DNA from 2 places in the Metabacillus hrfriensis genome. Region 2 is predicted to be linked to the other one. Evidence: riboswitches for the same ligand, from Rfam matches in the RefSeq annotation. Region 2 holds a riboswitch; the other holds the start of a gene.

Region 1 (9,494 bases), 2.1 Mb from region 2:
ATTGCCAGATCCACTGTTTGTTTTAACGCATCTGCTGCTGTATCATTTTCTCCAATCGGACTTTGATCAAGAATGCTCAATTTTATTGACACACTTTCTTCCCCCCTTGTTTATTTCTTTTCCTCACAGCCCTATTTAATGTGCCTCTAGAAGTCCAGTCAGCAAAAGAAGCTGCAAAAAAGGCCCCCCAGATAAGAATGCATATCTTATCTGGGGCGCCTCCGGTTGACCAGTGGGCAATTCTTTATTCTTTCAATTCTTTAAATTATGAAATTTTAGATCCATTGAAAGAATATTATTCTTATTTTTCCGATAAATCAAGTTGGTTTTATAAAAATATTTTCGGACTATACAAAGGTCTACTAATCAAGATAAAAAGTCAGCTGTTTCCTGTTCTTCCTTGTTCTGCGTTTTTTCACGCAAACTGATTTTCCGGAAATTCCAGACCTAAGCTCTCTCGAAGAGTGACACCTTCATACTCCGATCGAAATAAACCCCTTTCTTGAAGAATAGGAACAGCTAATTCTATAAAGTAATCAGTTGTCTATAGTCCATCGATAAAGAGTCTTTATTAATTATTAATTATTTATGATTTCTTCAACCGGTTTTTTTACTGGGATTTTGGTTCCGCCAAATTCCTTCTTTATGAATTCCTGAACTTCTTTCGAATGATATATACTGCTTAATTTTTTAAAATTTTCATTTTTTTCGTTTTCTTTTTGAGTAACAAGAATATTAATATTTGCCTGTGTATCTTGATTGACCTCTTCATGGTAAATAGAATCTTTAATAGAATTCAATCCAGCATCAAGAGCAATGCTGTTTCCAATTAAGGAGGCATCTACATCGGGAAGAGACCGCGCTGTAGATGATCCGTCTACTGGAACAAATTTAATATTTTTCGGGTTTTCTACAATATCTTGAATCGTTCCAAATGAATCAAAATCATCCTTTAACGTAATGACACCTGCATTTCGCAATACGCGTAGAGCTCGAGCTGTATTTGCCGGATCATTAGGAATGGCTATTCCAGCATTTTCCGGAATTTCTTCAAGTGACTTCAAGCGTTTAGAATAAATACCCATTGGTTCTAAATAAGTTGTTGCTATTGCGGCTAAATCTGCATTTTTACTTTTCACATAATCTTGAAAATATGATAGTGATTGAAAAGCATTTACATCAAGGATTCCGTCATTTGTAGCCTCATTAATTTGCAGGCCGTCATTAAATTCTTTTACTTCAATCTCAATTCCGGCTTCTTTGGCTGCTTTTGATTTTGAAATAAAGTTCCATACTTGAGCATCTGATCCAGATGAACCTACGACAATTTTGTTGTTTTCAGATGCATTTGAGTTTATGTTGCATCCTGATAAAATAATGAATATGATTCCGGCTAGAAGTGTAATCGATAATTTTTTCATTTTTGTTTTCTCCCTTTTTCATTTTTTTTAAATCCTTAATATTGCGAGTTCTCACCGCCCATCAAAAATTGCGTAAAATAAAAACCCTTTCTAAAATAAGAAAGAGTTTCGGATTAAACGAATATCTCATCTTATCTTTCAAGCACTTTCATGCTTGCTGGAATTAGCACAGTACTTTTATATAAGCCTGTTGCCGAGGTTTCATAGGGCCATTCCCTCCACCTCTCTAAATAAGAATATATGTTTTTTTCATCCATTAATGGATTCATCACTCCTTAATTAATCATGTTAAATGAACGAAAGGCTTCCATCTCAAGTTCTCAGGGTACTTGAGTGAAAGCCTCTGGTTATCCAGTGAGCGCTGTAATTGAAAAATTTGTTAATATTAAATTAATACAATAAATCATATGTGTCAAGTCGGAATTAAAAATAATAATTACTTTCTATACTGCATTGATTAAATCAATTATGCCTAATACACATTGTAATTACTGTTTATTTCTTGTATTAAGGGCATAAAAATTTATTCCTAATAACATTGCAATTCTTATCTCCTCCCAAAATTCTCTCTTTGAAAAATAGGAAAAAGAAAAATTGGTTTATTCATATTTACTCACATCAAGGTTGATTTAACTTTCTATTTGTTAATAAAAAAGACACCCCTATTTTTTGCTGCGTTGAAGGTAACTTCACGTGCAAATAGAAGAGTGTCTTTTTGAAAAACTATCAAACTGCTTTTAAAAAAGAATCGTTTTCACTTGATTTGTTTTAATTTTCGATTGTACTTTATTTTCTTCCACCTCTATAACTTCAGAACATTTTTCATTAAGATTTGCCGTATATGCTTGTTGAATAGAACGGTTTATTTTAAATGAAACGACCTTTTCTTCGTCGGTTGGATTATAGAAACGCAATACGAATTGATCATCCTTTTCGGCTTTCTTCAAAGTACTTAAAACAGAATCCTGATGTACTTCTTTTATAAAGCTGAAAGAGGCCGGCGTTTTAACATCCGCTGTATTAAGTTTCATTGCATTAAATGGAATTTTGTTATAGAGATCAATTGGTGTTAAGTACTCTTTAGCCATCCGTGCAGCATTAGCTTTTAATGCAGATTGCTGATGTGTAACAATCGCAAACTCTAACGTTAGTTTTCCAAGCATTTGTGAGTCTGGAGTAGGTAATTTAATTCCAGAAGGACGGCCCGGCCTTCTGAGCAGTTCTTCCTTACCCAGCACTCCTACACCTCTGAACAAGGTTATAGCAATTGTGTCGTATGCTTCACCGACAATCTCATACTCTCTTGTACTATTTGTTAGTACACTCACACCATATGCTTCATTGGATAGACTAACAAAACTTAACATTGGATAAATGGAATCTGGACGTTCATCCCATTCTTCCTGCTCCCAAATATCCATTGCACTATCGTAAACATCACGTTTCAAACAACCAAATTGGTTATCAGATACAGAAAATGCTGAAGCAATTCCCGTTGGAATTAACGCTCTTAAACGATGATCTTTAGCGTGATTATCTATCTCAAGCTTGATTTCAATAATTGGCTTGTGATTTGGAATGGTGAGTTTAATATGCACATCTGCAGAGCTATCTAAAATATGATCTTTTCTCTTATTTAGATCTTCTGGAATTGCAAGGGTATAACGAATATCTATAGTAGCCTCATACTGCCCCTGTTTAATTTCAACGTCCGCCTTTACGTTGTTACTATAGATTAGCGTTTCATCTCTTAATGGAGAAAAGTCATATTCATCTCCATCATCCCCTCCATCTTCAAGTAACAGAACATCGTTGAAGGTCTTGTTTAACTTCTTATCAAAAATATTCAACGAACCATTTGAATTTACGCTGATTTCGTAGAAATCTGTTGTAACTTCACTTTTTGGAGAAATTGAATTTTTCATTTCCCCATCATTTTCAACTATAAAATAGGTTTTATAGCCTAATGCAGGAAATTGGTCTTTTAATTGAACGGTATATTTAATAAAGGGATCATAGTTTCCGTAATGAACGATTTGACGGTCAATTAACCCAGGATCAATAACAACGCTGTCTATTACTTCAAACTCAATTTCCTTTGACATTTCATCAATTAACTTAAAGGACTTTAATTTTGTAGTAACTTCTGTTGTAATGACTTCCTCCCGATCATAGGGAAGTAAGTTAAAAGCAGAAAGACGATCATAATTCCATTCTGTATCTACTGAATCAACAATTTTTCTCTTATAGAAGCTGATAAGTTGATCGACTTTTTCTTCTGCAAGAAAAAATCGGTTAACAATTTCTTGATGGACTTTATCTGAGCAGCAGCATCCTATACTGTCATGCGCATGATTTTTCATAATTTCTTTCCAAATAAGTTCTATTAGACCGTGATGATATTCAAAACCTAGGCTGTACGCAAGAGTTGCAAGTGGTTCTAATATGTTTGTGAGCTTATTTTCAATTCTTGCATTGGCAGCTTTAATATCCATGCGTGTGGAATAAATACTTCGGTGAACGCGTGAATACTTTCCATCTATAAATTCACCCTGCAGTGTAGGAAGTTCCTCATTTTTTTCTAATTCACCAAAGATGTTTTCATATTTGCTCAAGAAAAACTCGCGGTCTGGGTACATTGCCTGCAGTTTATCCATAACAGTAAAGATATTTTTTTGAATAGGCATTTGATCATGACCATTTGGCAAAATGATATTCTCTGTCGTAGCACCGTGATCTAACACCTTAAAATACTTATCAATACGTTCTTGAAGCTTTTGTTCATCCTCCGGCAAATACTTTCCAATCGCGTATCCTAGAGGAAATAATTGTACCAGAACTTTAGAACCTTCATCTGTTTCCCAATAGAATTCCGTTTTGTCTGTGCCGTGACGTTCAGTAGCCCCTCGCCAAAAAATCGAATACTTAATATCAAAACCATTTAAAATTTGCGGCATTTGTGAAGATTGTCCAAAGGAATCTGGAAGGTATCCGATTTTCATGTGACTCCCGAACTCTTCACAATCTTTTATTCCATATAATAAATTTCGTACAATCGATTCTCCGCCAACCACCATCTCGTCTGTTTGTGTATACCATGGTCCAATGATCAGCTTTCCTTTTTGAACTAGACTTTTGACTCTTTCCTTACTTTCCGGCTTAACAGCAAAGTAATCCTCTAAAATTGACGTTTGACCATCTAGTACATAGTGTGGATAATCTGGATTATTTTCTAGCATCTCCATTATTTCTTCCATATTGTTAACCAAAAGAATTCTAGATTCTTCCGTTGAAAAATACCATTCTCTGTCCCAATGCATATGTGGAACGATATGAACTTTTGTCATGATGTCCTCCAATTACGATGTATTTGTATATCACTTAAGCAACTTAAGTGCGATAGATTATAACCGCCAAAAATCTAAGCAGCCATTCGGGAAGATTTTTTATTCTTTTCTCTTTTCAGCTTGCTTTTTCTTGTTGCAATCAACAAAATCGTTGAAACAACAGCACCAATTAATGCGGCGCCAAACCATATACTGGCTGCTAATAGCATCGGCTTTCCTTGTAATAGTGCAAGCGAGAAAATTCCGGCTCCAGGAACGTTTAAACCGATATTAAAATAAGATACAATAGCTCCTGTAATAGCAGACCCTGCAACTAAAGATGGAATTACTCGAAGTGGATCATTCATCATAAACGGAATAGCTCCTTCTGTAATACCAGCTAAACCCAATAACCATGTTTGTTTTCCTATTTCTTTTTCCTGTTTGGTGAAATTCTTCTTATCAATAAGTGTTGCTCCTGTTACGGAAAAGGCTGAAACCATTTTCACAGAGGCAAAGGCAGCATAAGGAATGAAATTTCCACTTGCCATTGCACCAATGCAAAACGTGTAAGCTGCTTTATTAATTGGGCCTCCCAGATCAAACGAAACCATGGCGCCTATTATAGCTCCTAAAATAAGCGCATTTGTTCCGGACATGCCTTGTAACCAATCAAGTAATCCTTGATTTAATAGGGCTAATGGTTTCCCTACCAAAAACAACATAACCGATCCAACAACAAGCGTACCAACAACCGGGTATACCCAAAAACTGATGAATCCGGCAAATGTTCCTTTTGGTTTTACATAATGCTTTAAGAATTTAAGGAAATAACCTGCTAAAATCCCTCCAAGCATACCGCCCAAGAAACCGCTGCCAATTAAATTCGCAGCTACCCCTGCTGCGAAACCTGGTCCTAATGCAGGTTTATCCGCAATTGAATAGGCCATGTATGCTGCAAGAATTGGCACCAATAATGTTCCTAATAGTGTCCCGCCTAACTGTCTCAACAACCAAAGCCAAGAACCTTCTGTATTATAGAGTTCTTGAAGATCAAAGGCTTGGGATAGCAGAACTGCTGCAGCGAGCGTCATGCCCCCAGCTACAATTACTGGAATGATGTACGATATACCTGTTAAGATAGAATCTTTTATTTCTGTCTTAAAGGATTTTTTTTCATCCTCATCTTCTTCAAAAGAGACACTTTCTTCATTAGAACTATCCTTCTTGGGAGCGTTTTCAGATTTCTCTAAAGCTTGACTGATAATCCCTTTTGCATCTTTCAATGGTGCTGCCACTGCCGTTTTAACTTTCGGAAGATGACTATATCTTTCTTCGTTTTTTACAGCTACGTCTACAGAGAAAATCACAGCATCAGCACTGTTTAATTGTCCTTTCGTGTGGCGGTCTTCAATACCGTTCGCACCTTGCTTCTCAACAAACACATCTACACCTAAATCTTTCCCTGCTTTTACTAATGCTTCTGCTGCCATGTAAGTGTGCGCAATACCTGCTGGACATGCAGTTACTGCTAATATGGTTTTATTTATCTTCTTTACTTCTGGCACTTCTTCTATTTCATCTTGACGATCCAGGTTATTAAAAAGCTCTAGATTTGTGTTAGATCTCAATAATCGATTTTTATACTCTTCATTAGACAACCTTGTCACTAGCTCTGATAATAAGGATAGATGTGTTGAACCAGCTTCATCATCTGGAATCGCTAGTAAAATAATTAGCTCTACCTGATTGGTTGGATCAATGCTTTCCCAAGTGCTCAATGGTTTCTGAAGGGTTGCGATGGCAAATGATGCTTCTTTTACTGCTTTTGACTTCCCATGAGGTATTGCTAGACCACCTTCAAAGCCTGTAGGTGATAACTTTTCTCTATCAATTACCGCTTGATACAGCTCTTCTTCAGAATGCAGTTTTCCTTCATTTGCTAACTGTCTAATTAAAAATTTTATAATTTCTTCTTTAGTGTCAAAGGATTGTTTGGTACTAACTAAAGTTGGTGATGTAAGACTTTTCAATAACATTTTTGTACCCCCTTCACTTTCTTTTTTCTGTTAATTAATGAGTGACCCCATAGTAGCATAAAAAAAAAGAAGAAGAGGTTATCTTCTTCTTTTTACACAGTCACACCTCCAAAATAGCGCTTACATGTGTATTTATACACAACTACTTAGTAAAATTCCAATAGAATTCAGATAATGTTCTGATGATAGCCATAAGTGGAGTTTTATCAGTGATATTATACCCATTCAGCAATTTCTTGGGAGTAAAACAAAATAAGTTTACATCTGCTAACTTCTGAAGAGCATTTCGATTAAAATGGGTGAGGGAAATGATTTTAATTCCTTTTTCTTTCCCTAACTCCGCAACCTCCAGAACCTGGGAAGTTTCTCCAGATAAACTAATGAGGAAAAGAATACCTTCATTATTAAGCTGATTGATTCCATGTATAATTTCATGACGATGAATAAAAAAATCTGATTCCTTCCCTGCAATTTTAAGATTTTTCGTCATCATCTCACAAAAAAGAGCCGTATCTCCCACTCCAAAAAAAAGAACTCTCTTCGCTTCATATATCATTTTGGACACTTTCTCAATAATATCTATATCAATTAAGTCAAATGTTGTTTTCAGATTATACTGTAAGCTGTCCTCTTGTTTTTCATGATCAGAGTGTAATTCTTCTTTAAGACTATTCTTCAAATGTGCATATCCATCGTATCCTAATTTTTTAGAAAATCTAATGATCGTATTAGGGACAGTAAATAAGTTGGCAGCTAAAGATTGAATAGATGCGTTGACCACTTGCTTTCTATTTTTTACTATATAGTCAATAATTTGGTCATCTGTATCGTTTAACTTATATTCGAATTTCCGAACGCGATCTTCAAAATACAACTTCAAATCACCTCTAAGCATCTTATTCTAATATTTATACTACTAATTTTTTATTATAACAAAAGTGTGTTTAATTCAGTACGAACAAAGCAAGGTTGGCTCCTCAGTTTCATTCCATTTAATGTTAAATGTCAAAAGAAATTTCACTTTTTACATAAAAAAAGTCGTCATCAAATTCTAGATCTGTTGTATAGCATTATTCATGTGAGGTTGACATACATGTCCTAACAGAAGTTCCTTATCACAAAATCCCTGGGCGACAAGGGGTTTCAATTTGTAACAATTTATTGTTTATGCAAGATTTTATAAATCGTTGATAAAATCAACGTTTACGTGCGCTTAAGCTCGCCTGATAGTTGCATGAAAAATGGGGTTTTATGCAAACTCTTATTCAATTAAATGGCCCTTTAATTGAATAACTTGACTAGCAATTAAAAACATCTTTATTATCATTCAACAAAAATCGTTCGAAAAAGTGTATTTTTTCTAACGGAGCATCGTTTTGAATCATATCTCTATCAAAGTCACCAAACCCAAATATGTTGTTCATTTTTAATTGAAATCGTATACAATAATAGTAATAACATACAAGGAGGCCATTTTCATGAAAAACATGACGAATCAAACAGCTTCAACATATAAGGGTGAAACACTTTCTTAAAGTAATCTGTGTACTCTCCCCTTATATGTGTACTTAAATAACACAAAAAGGGGTAAATCATGCGTTTTCCAGTAAAAAAATTTTTATCCTATTATAAACCGTATTTAACGGTGTTTTTTTCAGTATTGGCATGCGCCTTTATCGTATCAGCTGTGACTTTGACGTTTCCTTTACTAGTCAGGTATATCACAAAGGATGTTCTGGAAGGAGATTTGTCCATCGCGCTAAGTAAAGTGTATTGGATTGGCGGGCTGATGCTAGTGTTAGTCGCAGTTCAGAATATCGGGAACTATTTTGTGGACTACAAAGGTCATGAAATAGGTGCGCGTATGGAAAGAGATTTGCGAAGCGAGCTGTTCACGCACATGCAGAAGCTTTCTTTTAGCTTTTACGATAAGGAAAAGACAGGTCAGCTCATGTCGCGAATAACAAACGACCTGCTGCTGCTTTCCGAGCTGTACCATCATGGTCCAGAGGACTACGTCAAATACCTTGTCCGTTTTATTGGGGCGTTTGTTATATTGTTCTTTATAAATGCTCCATTAACGATTGCTGTCTTCTGTTTTCTGCCATTCTTAGGTGTCTTTGCCCTATACTTTAATAAAATGCTGAACAGGGCATTACGAAGCAATAAAGAAAGAATTGGGGACGTAAACGCACAGGTAGAGGATAGTTTATCTGGAATTCGCACAGTAAAGTCATTTGCCAATGAGCAAATAGAGATCGAGAAGTTCAACCGGGAAAATAATCGTTTCCTTCATAGCCGGAAAAGAACGTACCAGGCTGAAGCACTCTTATACAATAGTTTTGAAACGATTATACAGCTGATTACGATCACAGTGATTATCTTTGGCAGTGCCAGTATTGTCAACAACACATTAGATTTAGCGGATTTGATCACTTTTTTACTGTATATCAGCTATATGATCGAGCCAATTCAGCGATTGACTCATATGAGCACGCAGCTTCAGGAAGGAATCACTGGATTTCAGCGTTTTATGGAAATCATGAATCTGAGGCCGGCAATTGAAAATAAACCGAACCCTGTGACTTTGTCAGAAGTATCTGGTGAAATTGAGTTCAATCAAGTTTCCTTCAGGTACGAAGAACATTTGAACAATGTCATACAAAACCTGTCGCTTCGAATCCTTCCTGGAGAGTATGTTGCGCTAG
Region 2 (9,494 bases):
CATCAGCAGCCTGCCTTCAGATACAATCAGCACTTCTTCCAGCAGACGGGTGATTTCGTCTATTAAATGAGTGGATAAAATTAATGTCCTCGGATATTCTTCGTACTCTTCCAAAAGCAAATCATAAAACTTGCTTCTGGCTGCTGCATCAAGTCCGATATACGGCTCATCAAATATCGTAATCGGCGATCTGCTTGCAAGACCAACTGTTATGCCCAGCGCAGATTCCATTCCCTTTGATAAAGTTTTGATTTTCAAATTTTCATTCAGATAAAAATCCTCAAGCAGTTTTTCAGCCGTTTCCCGGTTCCAATTAGGATAAAAGTAATTTGCAATCTTAAGGATATCTTTTATCTTTAACCCTTTTTTAAAATTTTCGCTTTCATTGATCAAACAGATTGACTCCGTTATTTCTTGATTTTCAAATGGCTTTTGGCTGTTAATTAAGACTGATCCCCCGGTAGGCATAATCTGTCCGGCAAGAATTTGCATCAATGTAGTTTTACCGGCTCCATTCCTGCCCAGCAGTCCGTAAATCTTATTTTCTTCAAGCTGCAGGGTGATGCCGTCAAGCGCTCTTTTTTTGCCATAAACCTTCGTTAATCCGCTAATGTTAACGTTCATTAAGACCGCTCCCCTTTTCAAGCATTTCTTTTAGGTCGTTTACACTGATATTCAGTTTTGCCGCTTCAGATTTCAGCGGCAAAATAAATGCTTCATAAAATTGCTCTTTACGCTTTTGAACCAGCTTCCCCTTTGCCCCTTCAGCCACAAACATTCCAATCCCTCTCTTCTTAAAAAGAATGCCTTTCTCCACTAATTGATTGATTCCCTTTGCCGCTGTTGCCGGATTAATTTGATAATGTGCCGCAAACTCATTTGTTGATGGAATTCTTTCTCCTTCCTGAACCATTCCATTGATGATGTCATCTTCAATCTGTTCTGCTATTTGCTGAAATATTGGCCTGTCGGTATCTAAAAATGGATTCATATGACCCCTCTTTCGGTTCACTTGTTAGTTGGTTAGTTACTTATGTAATCAACTATACATCTAAATGTAAAACATTGTCAACAAGAACATCCTTTTTTTAGAAAAAATGGGTTCGGTCCTAAATAAAAAAGACGATCCCTTAATGGGATCGCCTGTTTTATGATATTTTCTCAAATGTAACCTTGACCACTTTTTTGGTTTTTTCATTATATTCAACGAAAACAAGCACTTGAAACGTTTTATTCTTTTCCTTCAGCGTAAGCTTGAACGTTTCGATTGAAGTTTCTTTTTTTCTCTTTTTTCCTACGTGCAGGTAGTCTGTGATTTGAGCACCAGGGTATTTTTCCATGGTCTTGCGCATAGCAATTCTTCCGTACTCTTCATAAGAAAGAACTTTAGTTTCTGCATGCGCATGAACAGAAAACGCGGTCGTACTTCCTGCCAAACAGAAAATCAGTAAGATGTTCAGCCAGCTCTTCATTTTTACAATCCCTTCTTTCTTTTTGGCTGTGTTCGCAAAAATTGTTGTTTTCAATTTCACGTTTATCAGGTCATATCGTGCTCTTTTCTTTATAATCTTTCGAAGTTTTTCTGTCAGGGTGCGATTTAATAAACAAAATACAAATGAAAAGCAACAATCTTTTAGAAAAGAGCCTTCTTTTTCATAGGGTTTGTAAATGAATGAATTCTATGCAGACATCTCTTTGATCATAAACACTTGCTCCGCTTTTTCAATGAAACCCTCTTTTTCTAAGATTTCATGGACCAGCTGATTGGATTTCGATAGATTGACAGCCGTCCTGTTAATCTCTTCTGTGTTTGAAAATGCGAATGCTTCATGAAGCAGCGTGCGCAGAACAGCTTCTTTCTCTTGATGTTCAGGATGTGCCTCACATTGAAATAAAAGGATTCCTGATAGCGCTCCATCATCATCATATTTCCGTTTTGACAGGGCAAAGCCAATGATTTCACCCTTTTCGTCTAATGCAAGAATGGATTCACCGTCCCTTATGTTCTGCCACTGCACCTGCCAAGGCGTAAGCTTGTTATAAAAAGAGACATCCTGTACGTCCCTCGGCTTTTTAACCTGGACACGGAATCTGCCTTTTGGTTCTTCGAACTTTAGAGGAGCTGAAAGACCAAGGTGTGCAATCCGGTCCACAACCTGATAGCCCATTTTTTCATAAAGCTTTATCGCACGATCATTATGAGAGACGGCTTCAAGAGTAGCAGTGTCTACATTTTCTTTTTCATAAATAGACAAAACCTCTTCCATCAGCTTTAACCCGACCCCTTTGCTTCGGTACTCAGGAGCAACACCTGTACCGCCATTCCATGCTATTTTTTTGCCGTCAATGGTTCTGATTCCATTCAGAACCAGTCCAACCGGCTTTGAATCGTGAAAAGCTACAACAGATAATGCCGGCGAAAGATTTTCAAGCACCATTCGGTTAAAAAAATTCTCAAGGGACAGCGTCATATCAAAGTAATATCCCTCAAAGCCTTTATTCCATGCGGTTAAAGCTTCTTCAAGCGTACATTGAGACAATCTCTTAATTGTGATCATACCGCGCCCCATTTCTCATTAGCTTCCCAAAATTCATCTGCTAATACACCCATTAGGATATTGTCGTGAAACTCCCCTTCATAAAAAAGCTCTCCCCGTATAACGCCTTCCTGCTTAAAGCCTAATTTCTCATAGGAGCGTTTTGCTCTTGCGTTGTAGTGATAAACATTTAGTCCTATCCGGTATAATCCCAAATGGTGAAAGCCATGCTCAAGGATTAATTTCATCGCTTCAGTGCCAAAACCATGTCCGCGATGCTTTTCATCGTTCAGGGCAATTCGTACACTTGCATTCCGGTTTAAGAGATCGATATCCATCAGGGCAAGATCTCCTATTGCTTCATCTGTTTCATTCCGTACAATCACAAGATCCATTCGTGTTTTATCCAGCGCAAAGCTTTCATAAGCCTGCTCTATTTTCTCCATTGTAAAAAACGTTTGTGTACCAGTAAGCCTTCTAATCTCTTTGTCCTGCACACTTTTAAAAATCATCTCGAAGTCGTCTTTTCTAAAAGGACGCAGGTATATATTTTCTCCTTGTAAAAACCTCATGCAGATCCCCCTTTTTCTAAGTACATGAAGATCATTTCTTCTAAGGCACGGATTTGTTCTTGATAAGGGTAATTCCTGCCTATTACTGAATAGTGAAGACAAATGCCGTCTATGGTTCCCCATACCATAGAAGATATGAGCGATGGATCCGTCTCTTTGTTGAATTCATTCTGCCTTATGCCTTCTTCGATGATTTCAACAAGCAGCACTTGATAAACGTCGTCATACCGGTCTGTCATGACTTTCTTAAGTTCTTCATCACGGCCAGAATGAATCCAGAATTCAAGGTGAACACCGATCATTTTCTGCCACTTTTGAGATAGCTCAATTTCCGCATAGTTTTTGAAAAACTGGTGAAGTTTTTCTTTTGCAGTTCCTCTCTCTAGAAAACTTCTTTTCAGTTTTGCGATATTCTGCTCTGTCCGCATCTGCATCAGCTGAAGGTAAATTTCTTCCTTGCTTTTAAAATAGTTGTAGATTGCGCCTTTACTTAACCCAGATTCAGCAACAATATCGTCTATTGTTGCAAGCTGAAATCCTTTTTCTCCAAAAGCCTTAAGGGCACTTTCCAGGATATGGCGTTTCTTTTTTTCCTTATATTCATCTGAAACAATTGGAGCCACCTTTACACCTCCTTAAAAACCGACTATATAGTTTATTTTATTCCACTGTTAACGGTAAATTCAAACAATTTTGAAAAAATGTTTGTTAAATCTACCATTTGACTTTTACACAATAACCCCTTAATGTAGGAAAGGTCATTTTTTAAAAACACACATATATCTTCTTATTAAGAGAGGCAGAGGGACTGGCCCTGTGATGCCTCGGCAGCGGACTCGGATTTCCGAGTGCTGTGCCAATTCCAGCAAGCCGCGTGCTTGAAAGATAAGAAGAGGTTTATTCCATTCCGGATTTAAGATCTCTTCTGCTTTAGAAGAGATCTTTTTTTATAATAAGAAAGGTGGTACACATGGAGACAAAAGGAAATGGACTGGCATTATTGCCGTTAATCATATTTCTTGCCCTATTTGTAGGGTCTGGTATTATAACAGGCGATTTTTATAAGATGCCGATTCTTGTTGCAATTATCATTGCATCAGGAGCAGCTCTTATGATGAATCGTAAAGAGACATTCACTGCGAAGGTTGAGAATTTTGCTAAAGGGGCAGGCCATCCTGATTTGATGATTATGGTCTTTATATTTATCCTGGCCGGAGCTTTCTCTGAAGTGGCAAAAGGGATGGGTGCAGTGGAATCTACAGTCAATCTTGCGCTTTCATTTTTGCCGCAAAGCTTTTTGATTGTTGGATTATTTATCATTGGAGCTTTTATATCACTTGCAATGGGAACTTCAATGGGAACAATTGCTGCACTTGCTCCAATTGGGGTTGGCATCAGTGCAGAGGCTGATATTTCAATAGCTCTTGCTATGGCTGCCGTTATTGGCGGTGCGATGTTTGGGGACAACCTGTCTTTCATATCGGATACAACAATAGCTGCAGTTCGGACACAGCAGACGGAAATGAGAGACAAGTTCAAGGTAAACTTCTTCATCGTTTTGCCGGCTGCCATCATTACTTGTGCTGTCTTAATTGTGATTACTCTCGGCAATCAATCTCCTGTTTCACCTGGAGAATTCAGTTTCATTAAAATGCTGCCTTATATAGCCGTACTTGTAACAGCTCTTCTTGGAATGAATGTCATTATTGTTTTAACTGGGGGTATCCTGCTTAGCGGAGTTATCGGGATGTCTGATGGCAGCTATACGTTAACTGATTTTCTTCAGAAAATAACAGAAGGTATTATGGGGATGGCCGAACTGGTCATTCTTTCACTCTTAATCGGCGGTATGGTTGAACTGATTAAACGAAATGGCGGCATTCACTTTATTTTAGAAGCGATGACAAAAAGAATTTCTTCTAAAAGAGGGGCAGAATATGCCATTGCCGGTCTTGTAAGCACGACAAACCTTGCGACTGCAAATAATACCATCTCTATTATTGCAGCGGGTCCGCTGGCAAAAGATATGGCAGATAAATATGAGATTGATAAACGTAAATCTGCCAGCCTTTTGGATATTTTTTCTTGCAGTATACAGGGTTTAATCCCTTATGGCGCTCAAATGCTTACTGCCGCTCAATTTGCAAAGATTTCACCAGCTGATATCCTGCCATTCTCTTATTACCCATTCTTAATAGCCGTTATGGGTATTGCGGCTATTATTATTGGCTATCCGAAATTTAAAAAAGCCAAGTAGTTCCTGCCCGGCAGAGTCCGAAATTGGACTCTGTTTTTTCATAGATCTAAAGCGCAGGCGGATTTGTTCTGACCAAAGCTCAATGGGCCGGAGCTTTACGGTTTATTTTCCACACCCCTTTGACTTTTATAGTTTTCCTAACAAGAAAAAGAGCCGCTCATCCTATGAGCGGCTTTACTTCTTCATCAGTCCATGCAGAAGAAACTGGATCGTATATTCTTTTTCTGCTTCATCGTCCCAATCCAAATCAGGCAGAATGATGAACCTTCCGATCAGGAACCCCATAATTGTCGTAATGATCATCCGCAACACTGTTTCAGGAGGCATGTCAATCATCTCTCCTTTTTCCTGGAAGTGAATGATCAGCTTCTTCAGCTTCTCAACTGCATGTTCCTCAACGACCTTTCGGAGCTCCCCTCTGAACTCTTCATGAAAGAAAACTTCCTGGAGCAAAATCTTGATGACAGGGTGATTTTTCTTTATAAACTCATAGCGGTTTTCAAGAATGTATCTCAGCATATGTTCAAGGTCCTGATGATTTTGCTTCGTCACGTCCTGAAGAAAATTTCTCACTAAAAATGGGGCAATGGATTTAGTTATAGTCGGCATGACGATTGCAAACAGCAGGTCTTTTTTCGTTTGATAATGACGGAAAATCGTCCCCTCTGCGACTCCAGCTTTTTTAGCTATTTCACTTGTTGAGGCTGCTGCAAAGCCTTTATCTGCAAATATTTCAATGGCAGCTTCTACTACCTTTTTTTGTTTTTCACTCATCTTTACATCTTCATCTGTCAGCTTCAATAGCTCTTCAATGGAAAATTGATTGCTCATCTTTTAAAACTCCTCATTCATCTATGTCCCTATTATAAATGAAAAAGAGAACACAAGCATTACAGCCTTCTTACCTTTTTCAAAGCGAAGATATTCAGAATCAGAAATGCCAGGGAAAAACCAAGCAGAATATAGACATCCTGTGCAATGTCCTCCCACCCGTAACCCTTAATCATGATCCCCTGCAGAGCCACTGCACCGTATTTAAGCGGCATGGCATAACTAATGGACTGCAGCCACTCCGCCATCGTTTCGAGTTTAAAAAGACCTGAAAAGAACACTTGCGGCACAATGACGAGCGGGATAAATTGAAACATCTGCAGCTCATTATTAGCAAACGTAGACAGCAAGGTTCCGAGAGTCAAAGAAGTCATCGCAAGCAGAAACGTAATGAGCAGTACATAGAAATAAGGGCCTTCCATCATCATGTCCAGCACACTTATGGAGAAGGCAGAAATCAAAACGGCCTGAAAGGTAGTAAAAATACCAAATCCGATCACATACCCAAGAACCAGTTCCCAGCGTTTAAGCGGAGTCGCCATGATCCGGTCCAATGTTCCGCTTGTTCTCTCCCGCAGAAATGAAACGCCTGCAATCAGAAAAACAAAGAAAAAGATAAATACACCAATAAGAACTGGACCGATGTAATCAAAGGAAGTCATATCGTCTGATCCGTGCAAGTAGTTCACAGATGGCTGTGCTTGTTGATCCGGCTGGCCGCTTTTTTGGAGCACCCCCAGCACTGCCCGGCTTACACTCGGATCTGAGCCTTCTAATGTAATCTCTTGATTTCCTTTATCGAAAGAGATAAAGGCATCCAGGCCGTCTGCTGTTATCCATTTTTCAGGTTCATTTTCCTCATATTCTATGACTTTACTATCGTTCTCCCCGAGAACTGTCACCAATTGCTCAGGTGCTCCGTGCACGCCAATTTTAGGTGAATAGGCTTCACTGTCAAAAATAAAGTTCATCAGAGTCAGAATAAATAACGGAGCAATCAGCATCAGCGCAAGCGTCCGCTTATCCCGGAAAAATTGCTGAATGATACGCGTCACAATCGCAAGTACCCTCATTGTTTAGCACCCCCATATGCTAAAAATGCTTCTTCAATGGAGTGTGACATTGTTTCTGATTTCAACTGTTCTGGAGTTCCCGAAGCGATCAGGACTCCTTCGCGAATGAAACCAATCCTGTCACATTTTTCAGCTTCATCCATCACATGCGTTGTGACAATAATCGTCGTTCCAGTACGCCTGATGTTCTCAAGCTCCTCCCAAATTGACTGGCGCAGGATTGGGTCGATTCCCACCGTCGGCTCATCAAGGACTAGGATTTGCGGCTCATGAAGCATGGCGATCGCTAGCGAAAGGCGTCGCTTCATTCCCCCTGAATAATCTCCTGTCCGTTTCGATGCGTGCTCAGAAAGGTTAACAAGATCCATCACATACTGAATTCTCTCTTTTTTCTTCTTTCCTTTTAAACCGCTGAGAGCTGCGAAAAAAGCTATATTTTCTTTTCCGGTAAGCTCTCCGTAAAGAGCGTCTGACTGCGCCATAAATCCGATTTTTTGCAGCGATTTTAAGTCCGGCATTTTTACACCTAAAACGTTCGCATCCCCGATGCTTGCTTCCTCAATTCCAACTATCATTTTAATTAAGGTTGTTTTTCCTGACCCTGAAGGTCCGAGCAGGCCAAAGATTTCCCCCTTGCCTACTGAAAATGAAACATCTTTTATTACTTCTTTTTTGCCAAATGATTTTGAAACAGATTGGAGTACGATGCTCATTTCATTCATTTAAACGCCTCCTAAATAAAAGTGAGTAATCACTCATTTATACTGTATTCGATAATAATTGTTTTGTAAAGTGAGTAATCACTTTTTTGTTAAAAAAAGCAGCGAACTTTTGTACAGTTCGCTGCTTTCCTTTATTTAAGCAATTTCCTTATTAATTTCAGCCCATTTTTTGCATGAGGATATCTGAAACTGAAATCAAATCTTGTTGTTTGGTGAAGAACACTTTTGTAATGTGTAAAGGCTTCAAAGCTGTACTTGCCGTGATAATTGCCCATTCCGCTTTCCCCCACTCCGCCAAACGGAAGATGCGGTGTGGCAATATGCATCAGTGTATCGTTTATGCACCCTCCGCCAAAGGAAACCTGTCCAATAATCTGCTGCTCAGTCTGTTTACTTGAAGTAAATAAGTAGAGCGCTAGTGGTTTAGGGCGATCTTGAATAAAAGTAATGGCCTGATCTAAATCGGTATATTCCATAACCGGAAAAACCGGACCGAAGATCTCTTCCTGCATAACAGCAGCATCCACATTTACCTCATCTAAAATTGTTGGAGCAATTTTTAAAGATTCACGATCGGCTTTTCCGCCAAAAATAGCCTTTCCATCTGAGAAAAATTCCGTTAAGCGGTCGAAATGCTTCTCACTGATCATTCTGCTGTAATTTTCATTTAAAAGCGGGTTTTCACTGAACATTTCCGTTATTTCAGCTTGTAGCAAGGATAAAAATTCTTTCTTTACTGCGCTGTGAACAAGCAGATAATCTGGGGCGATACAGGTTTGACCCGCATTTGTAAACTTTCCGAATGCAATTCTTTTTGCAGAGAGCTGTAAGTCAGCATCTTTGTGGACAATACACGGGCTTTTTCCGCCAAGCTCCAAGATAACGGGAGTAAGGTGCTTGGATGCTGCCTCCATAACGATTTTCCCGACCGGCACACTTCCCGTAAAGAAAATTACATCAAATTTCTGGGCGAGCAGCACTTGATTCGTTTCAATTCCTCCTTCAATCACGACGACAAGCTCTGAGGGAAAGGTTTCTTCTACAAGCTCTTTCAAAAGCTTAGACACGTTTGGTGCAAATTCAGATGGTTTTAAAACCGCTGTGTTTCCTGCGGCAATCGCTCCGATTAAAGGCGATAATGCCAGCTGAAACGGATAATTCCAAGGTGCGATAATCAGCGCGGTTCCAAAAGGCTCCGGAACAATTTTCCCGGTTGTACCGATGTGGGTTATTGCTGTTTTTACCTTTTTAGGAGCAGCCCATTTTTGTAGATTCTTTTGTGAAAAGGATATTTCCTCAAGGAGGATTCCGATCTCTGTTGAATAGGCTTCAAACTCGGATTTGTTTAAATCCTTTTTCAATGCATCCATGATCGCACGTTCATTTTTCTTTATAAAAAGACGAAGCTTTTCGAGCCGATCATGTCTTCCCTGAACGCTTCTTGTGTTTCCTTTTAAAAAGTAAGCTCTTTGATGAGAGAGAAGAGCTTGGATTTGTTCATG

Evidence for each region. A riboswitch is a leader RNA that binds a small molecule or an ion and turns the genes downstream of it on or off. The one in region 2 is predicted to bind S-adenosylmethionine.
Region 1: another riboswitch for S-adenosylmethionine. It lies ahead of QLQ22_RS15505 (MetQ/NlpA family ABC transporter substrate-binding protein); the one in region 2 lies ahead of QLQ22_RS01225 (Na+/H+ antiporter NhaC family protein).

Annotation. Positions count from the first base shown of each region.
Region 1 is NZ_CP126116.1:3,153,658-3,163,151, forward strand. It holds gene QLQ22_RS15495 (LLM class flavin-dependent oxidoreductase) at 1-92, opposite strand, end outside; gene QLQ22_RS15505 (MetQ/NlpA family ABC transporter substrate-binding protein) at 579-1,421, opposite strand; SAM riboswitch class I at 1,550-1,658, opposite strand; gene mngB (mannosylglycerate hydrolase) at 2,159-4,768, opposite strand; gene mngA (PTS 2-O-a-mannosyl-D-glycerate transporter subunit IIABC) at 4,843-6,786, opposite strand; gene QLQ22_RS15520 (MurR/RpiR family transcriptional regulator) at 6,929-7,660, opposite strand; gene QLQ22_RS15525 (ABC transporter ATP-binding protein) at 8,381-9,494, shown strand, end outside.
Region 2 is NZ_CP126116.1:214,046-223,539, reverse strand. It holds gene QLQ22_RS01255 (ABC transporter ATP-binding protein) at 1-624, opposite strand, end outside; gene QLQ22_RS01250 (GntR family transcriptional regulator) at 614-991, opposite strand; gene QLQ22_RS01245 (DUF3889 domain-containing protein) at 1,149-1,472, opposite strand; gene QLQ22_RS01240 (GNAT family N-acetyltransferase) at 1,680-2,558, opposite strand; gene QLQ22_RS01235 (GNAT family N-acetyltransferase) at 2,555-3,109, opposite strand; gene QLQ22_RS01230 (TetR/AcrR family transcriptional regulator) at 3,106-3,732, opposite strand; SAM riboswitch class I at 3,894-4,001, shown strand; gene QLQ22_RS01225 (Na+/H+ antiporter NhaC family protein) at 4,080-5,366, shown strand; gene QLQ22_RS01220 (TetR/AcrR family transcriptional regulator) at 5,541-6,197, opposite strand; gene QLQ22_RS01215 (ABC transporter permease) at 6,257-7,270, opposite strand; gene QLQ22_RS01210 (ABC transporter ATP-binding protein) at 7,267-7,983, opposite strand; gene QLQ22_RS01205 (aldehyde dehydrogenase) at 8,124-9,494, opposite strand, start outside.